Selenomonas sputigena: one gene and its partner. Each later gene encodes a partner of the first gene's protein in a complex. Links are inferred from orthologs where the notes say so. Each region holds a gene or a part of one and is shown in the gene's direction. Other genes may lie near its edges.

Region 1 (3,114 bases):
CAGGAAGCCGTTGACGCGCTTTCGGGCTATGCGGGCATCTTCTACCGCAACACGGCGGCTTCGGGCGTCGTACCGCAGATCTCCGTCATCATGGGACCGTGCGCGGGCGGCGCTGTCTACAGCCCGGCCATCACGGATTTCATCTACATGGTCAAGAACACGAGCCAGATGTTCATCACGGGTCCTGCCGTCATCAAGTCCGTCACGGCGGAAGAAGTCACGGCGGAAGCCTTGGGCGGCGCCATGACGCACAACTCGGTCTCGGGCGTTGCGCATTTCGCGGCGGAGGACGAGGATGACTGCATCCAGCAGATCCGCTACCTGCTCTCCTTCCTGCCGAGCAACAACATGGACGACGCGCCGATCGTTGAGACAGGCGATGATCCGTCTCGCATGGACGAGTCCTTGAACACGGTCATTCCCGACAACCCGAACGCGCCGTACAACATGAAGGACGTCATCCGCAGCATCGTTGACAACGGCGAGTTCTACGAAGTGCATCAGTATTTCGCGACGAACATCATCACCTGTTTCGCACGCTTCGACGGTCGCTCCGTCGGCATCATCGCGAACCAGCCGAACGTCATGGCAGGCTGCCTCGACGTCAACGCTTCCGACAAGGCGGCACGCTTCATCCGCTTCTGCGATGCGTTCAACATCCCGCTCGTCAACCTCGTCGATGTTCCGGGCTTCCTGCCGGGCGTCGGCCAGGAGCACACGGGCATCATCCGCCACGGTGCGAAGATGCTCTATGCCTACAGCGAGGCGACGGTGCCCAAGGTCACGGTCATCACGCGCAAGGCGTACGGCGGTTCATACATCGCCATGTGCTGCCGTGAACTCGGCGCAGACCAGGTCATGGCATGGCCTTCGGCTGAAATCGCCGTCATGGGCCCTGCGGGCGCTGCGAACATCATCTTCCGCAAGGATCCCGACAAGGATCAGAAGACGGCGGAGTACGTCGAGGAGTTCGCTACGCCGTACAAGGCGGCGGAGCGCGGCTACGCCGACATGGTCATCGAGCCGAAGGAGACGCGCCCCTATGTCATCACGGCATTGAACGCTCTCGCCTCGAAGCGCGAAGTCGGGCCGGCGAAGAAGCACGGCAATATTCCGTTGTAATCGGGAGGTTCACTTATGCAAAACGCAAAAGACGTCAAACCTGAGGTCGCTGCGGTCATCGCTGCAGCCGTCCAGATGATGGTTGGCAATAAAGTCGTTGCCGTCAAGATCAAGCGCAACGACGCATGGGCAATGGCAGGTCGCCAGAGCATCCATTAAGAAAGACGTAAGCGAAAACAAATTGAAGACTTGGAGGAATTTACAATGAAAAAGTTCAACATCAAGGTCAATGGCACGAGCTACGAAGTCGAGGTCGAGGAAGAGAAGGCAGCCGTCGCGGCGCCTGCACCGAAGGCAGCCGCTCCCGCCGCTCCGAAGGCCGCTGCTCCGGCTGCTCCTGCCGCTCCTGCCAAGGCAGCTGTTTCCGCTGGCGCCGGCGAAGCTTCCGTCAACGCCCCGATGCCGGGCAAGATCGTCAACGTCCTCGTTTCCGAGGGCCAGAAGGTCAACTCGGGCGATGTCCTCTTGATTCTCGAAGCCATGAAGATGCAGAACGAAATCGCTGCAACGCAGGCCGGCACGGTCAAGGCGATCAACGTCGCCGCCGGTCAGAGCGTCAAGGCCGGCGATCCGCTGGTCATCGTTGGCTAAGCTGTACGAATGGAAACTGCCGCACGCATCCGCGTGCGGCAGTTTTGTTTAAGGATGTGATTCGATGCATTTGCTTTGCAGGATTGACAAGGCAATTTATTCACTTGTGGAGCGAGAGATTCAATCCTCGGATGTCGTTATCACGGATGAGAGGATTGAGCATATCAAAGAACGGCATCCTCAAGATTATGAGAGATTCATGAGGTACATTCCGCAAATCATACAAGAGCCGGATTACATCATTGCATCATCGAAACCGCATACCGCTGTGATCCTGAAAATGATAGAAGAAAATGGAGAACGGTTCAAGGCAATCTTGCGTTTGAAAGTAGAAAAAGATCCCTCTCACTACAGTCATTCCATTATTTCTTTTTGGCGAATTGGCGATGCCACATGGAAGAAGATATTGAGAAACAAAGTTATCCTTTACAGGCGAGAGTAATCTTGTTATACTGAAACTAAGAAAAGGCGACTGGCTTTTGAGGTGAAAAAAGCGTCCTCACGCGCCGCATGCTTCGGCAATGGGCAAAAGAGATGTCGGGTGTGACGCTCCGACCGAAAGCGGCGCCTTTTTGGTATCTTTGGAATTGGAATAGAACCGGCGATGCGCGGCGACCAAGCTGCCGCGAAATGAAGGAGCGAATGCTGTGAAGAAATTTGTCGCCACAACCGTGGCTGCGGCCTTCCTGTTCATGGGTGTCCCTGCCGTCATCCATCCTGCAAAAGCGGAAGCGAGCGAATGGGGTAAGATTATCGGCGATGTCCTCGGCTCAATCCTCAAGGGCGGGAAGCAGGAAGGACAAGAGAAAAAACCTGAGGAGAAGACTCGGCATGGGGAGATCAACAATCGCATCATCGAGCGAGAGCCGACAACGGATGAGAGGATGCTCTTCGTGGCGATTGAAAAAGGCGATGCCGACACCGTGAGGCGTATGCTCGACAAGGGTCTTGACATCAACGCCTACTACAATTTCAAGTCGGCTACGCCTTTGTCCTGCGCAATCTACAACGACAAGCGCGAAATCATGCAGATGCTTCTTGAACGCGGCGCGGATGTGCGCGGGTATGTCACCAGTACGCGCGAATATCGCGTTCACTCTTATTTCGTGCAAGCAGCGGCAAACGGCAATCTTCCGTTGATGGAATATCTGCACAACTGGGGTGCGCCTATCAATTCCATTCAGGACGTCTATGCTATGGATCGGCGCAATGCGCTCTTGTCCATGCCATTGGGGAGAGATGGTATTGCAATCTGCCGCTACCTTGTCGAACAAGGGATAGATGTCAACTATCGTTCAAACGATGGCACGACGCCGTTGATGTATGTATCTCACACCTATACATCTTCCGAGGCAAGGCACGAGCTTCTACAGATTCTTCTCGATGCAGGAGCGGATCCTT
Region 2 (3,319 bases), 1.5 Mb from region 1 along the record:
CTCCGTGTATTTTTACTGCGAGAAATGCAAAAAAAAATATCCCATCAGCTCGATGAACTACCGCTGCGAATGCGGCGGCATGTTCCATCTGAACAAGGCGGCAAACGAAGAAACGGTGCATGACGTCACGATCGGACACATGCACACCGATCTTCTGAGCATCAAGATTGACGGCATCGAGTATCTGCTGAAGACAGAGAACCTTCTGCCGACTGGCTCCTTCAAGGATCGCGGAGCCTACACGCTGATCAATGAGATCCACCATGTCGGCATTGAGAAGATCGCGCTCGATTCAGCAGGCAACGCCGGCGCCTCCATCGCAGCGCACGCAGCGGCGGCGGGCATCGACTGCACGGTCTACGTGCCAAAGGAGACGTCGCCCGACAAACTGCGTCAGATTGCCGCCTACGGCGCGAAGATCGTCAAGACCGAAGGCGGCCGCATGGGCGCGTGTCAGGCGGTCAAGGAAAACCTCGGCGACGCCTACTATGCTTCGCATGTCTACAATCCGCTCTTCTTCGAGGGCATGAAGGCGATGGCATACGAGATTTATGAACAGCTCGGCGAGAGTGTGCCCGAGTACATCTTCCTGCCCGTCGGTAACGGCACGATGCTCTTAGGGCTTTACTACGGCTTCATCGAGATCGGCCGCCTGCCACGCCTCGTGCCCGTGCAGAGCAAGAACTGTGCACCGCTCTACGAGGCGTTCAACAAGATACCGGCAAGCCCGAAGACGGAGACAATTGCCGAATCGATCCGCATCGAAACACCCAAACGTTTGCACGATATGCTCGCTGCCGTCACGAACAGCGGCGGTGACGTCCTCATCGTTGAGGATGAAGAAATCGTGAAGTGCAAAGAAATGCTCGGACGCCGAGGCATCTATGTGGAAACGACAAGCGCCGCAGCTCTCGCCGGCGCCATGCAAATCTTCGGTACGGCAAAACCCGACAACTATCGCGTCGTCGTGCCACTGACAGGATCGGGACTCAAAGGATAATACGAATCAGGAGGCTACATCACTTATGTTCAAAAGAATTCTCATCGCCAATCGCGGCGAAATCGCCGTCCGCGTCATCCGCGCCTGTCAAGAGCTCGGCGTCGAGGCGGTTGCCATCTACTCCGACGCCGACAAGAACGCCCTGCACGTCCAGCTCGCCGACCTCACCTATCGCGTCGGCCCCGCCGATGCGGCGGAAAGCTACCTCAACAAGAAGGCCGTCCTTGAGGCAGCCATTCAAACGAAGTCCGAAGCCATCCATCCGGGCTACGGCTTCCTGTCCGAAGATGCCGACTTCGCCGAGATGGTCACGAAGGCGGGCATCGTCTGGATCGGCCCCATGCCCGAGACCCTGCGCCTCGTCGGCGATAAGGATGCAGCGCGCGCTGCCATGGCGCCGTCCGGCATTCCGATGTCAAAGGGCAGCGCCCCTCTCGAAAGCAACGAGATGGCCTTGAAGGCTGCCGCGGAAGTTGGCTACCCTGTCATCTTGAAGCCTGTATCAGGCGGCGGCGGCAAGGGCATGTTCGTCGCACATTCCGAAGAGGATCTCAAGAACATCCTGCATCTCGTCGATCTCAAGAAAGTCGTCCACTACTTCGAACACTATATCGAGCATTCACGCCACATCGAGGCGCAGATTCTTGCCGACAACTACGGCACGGTGCTCTTCCTCGGCGAGCGCGAATGCTCGCTGCAGCGCCGCAATCAGAAGCTCCTCGAAGAGTCGCCTTCCGTCGCCCTGACGGAAGAGATGCGCCGCGAGATCGGCCGCCTTGCCATCAAGGCGGCGAAGAGCGTCCACTACTCGAATGCCGGCACGGTGGAATTCCTCCTCGATCTCGCCGACAACAAGTTCTACTTCATGGAGATCAACCCGCGCGTCCAGGTCGAGCACGCCATCACGGAAGCCGTCACGGGCGTCGACATCGTGCGCCGCCAGATCCAGATCGCCGACGGTGAGCCTCTGGGGCTCATGCAGAAGAATATCAAGATCCGCGGTCACGCCATCGAGTGCCGCATCAACGCCGAAGATCCCGACAACAACTTCCTGCCGTCTCCCGGTCTCATCACCTTCATGCACGAGCCGAGCGGTCCGCGCGTACGCTTCGACAGCGGCGTGACGACGGGACTGACAATCGAGCCGTGGTACGATTCCCTCATCGCCAAGGTCATCGTGCACGGCAGAACGCGCGGCGATGCCATCAAGATCATGGAACGTGCCCTAAGCGAATTCCGCATCGAAGGCGTCAAGACAACGATTGCCCTGCACCAGAAAATTCTTGAGGACAGCTACTTCCGCACGGGCAACATCGACACGCAATTCATCAAGCGCCGCATCACCCACTACGAGAACGAGCCGAAAAAGCTCAAGCTCAAGGACAAGCTCGATCTTGCCGCTTCCATCAACGCGAGCATGTATTACGCGTGAGACCTGCACATGAAAAGAACCCGACGGCCATCCGTCGGGTTCTTTTCATGTGCAGAGGCATCCCGCATGTGCTCACTACGCTTCCTTCGGCGCCGGCGCTTTCTGCCCGAGCGAGATGATGAATCCTAAGACCGCTCCGGCGAGCGCCGGGCAGACCCAGCCCATCATGACGCCGTAGAACGGAACATGCGCGGCAAGCATTTCATAGAAGGCGGCAGAGCCGAAGCCTGCGGCATGCATCGCGTCCGTCAGCGAGAAGGCGAGCGTGACGAGGACGGCGCCCTGGTAGATGCTCTTTCGCCAGCCAATGAAGCGATCGAAGAGCGAGAGGATGACGAAGACGATGACGAGCGGGTAGATCGCCACGAGGAACGGCACGGCGAGCGCAATGATCTGCGTGAGGCCGATGTTCGACGCGCCGAAGCTGAAGAGCGTGGAGAAGAGCAGCAAGCGCTCGTAGGAAATCTTCTTCTTGAAGAGCTTGTGGAAGAACATCGCTGCGCTCGACGTGATGCCGCAGCACGTCGTGATGCACGCGAGGATGATGATGAGCGCGAGAAGCACGTTGCCCGCCGCGCCGAAGAAGATGCGCACGGCTTCGGCGAGGAGCTGTCCGCCGTTCTCCGAGTGTCCGAGAACCGTCACGCTCGTCGCTCCGAGATAGGCCAAAGAGCCGTAAACGCAGGCCATGAGGAATACGGTGATGAAACCGGCTGCGAGGCATGCCTTGCCGATGGTGCGCGTGTCGGTCACGCCGCGATAGCGCACGGCATTGACGACGAGCGCGCCGATGGCGATGGTCGCGAGGAGATCCATCGTCTGATAGCCATCCTGGAATCCCTGCGCATAGGGCGATTCCAGGTAAACGCCCGTCGGAGCGAGCACCT

What was found.
Region 2: the proteins of OL236_RS09040 (region 1) and OL236_RS01520 are in contact, whole or in part, in a solved structure (PDB 8UXZ), measured with the Escherichia coli proteins. The link is inferred for Selenomonas sputigena from one-to-one orthologs.

The regions. Positions count from the first base shown.
Region 1 is NZ_CP110383.1:1,842,788-1,845,901, reverse strand. What follows is about bases 230-3,019. They hold OL236_RS09040 (biotin/lipoyl-containing protein), read left to right. Parts: upstream 230-1,326; coding sequence 1,327-1,713; downstream 1,714-3,019. Other genes in these bases: OL236_RS09030 (ankyrin repeat domain-containing protein), read left to right, coding at 2,361-3,019; OL236_RS09035 (PBECR2 nuclease fold domain-containing protein), read left to right, coding at 1,778-2,155; OL236_RS09045 (hypothetical protein), read left to right, coding at 1,138-1,281; mmdA (methylmalonyl-CoA decarboxylase subunit alpha), read left to right, coding at 230-1,122. Also shown: more of mmdA, read left to right, coding at 1-229; more of OL236_RS09030, read left to right, coding at 3,020-3,114. UniProt on the Escherichia coli protein: This protein is a component of the acetyl coenzyme A carboxylase complex; first, biotin carboxylase catalyzes the carboxylation of the carrier protein and then the transcarboxylase transfers the carboxyl group to form malonyl-CoA.
Region 2 is NZ_CP110383.1:322,428-325,746, reverse strand. Bases 234-3,228 are described here. They hold OL236_RS01520 (acetyl/propionyl/methylcrotonyl-CoA carboxylase subunit alpha), read left to right. Parts: upstream 234-1,025; coding sequence 1,026-2,432; downstream 2,433-3,228. Other genes in these bases: brnQ (branched-chain amino acid transport system II carrier protein), read right to left, coding at 2,508-3,228; OL236_RS01525 (pyridoxal-phosphate dependent enzyme), read left to right, coding at 234-1,000. In the rest of the region: OL236_RS01530 (hypothetical protein), read left to right, coding at 1-123; more of OL236_RS01525, read left to right, coding at 5-233; more of brnQ, read right to left, coding at 3,229-3,319. UniProt on the Escherichia coli protein: This protein is a component of the acetyl coenzyme A carboxylase complex; first, biotin carboxylase catalyzes the carboxylation of the carrier protein and then the transcarboxylase transfers the carboxyl group to form malonyl-CoA.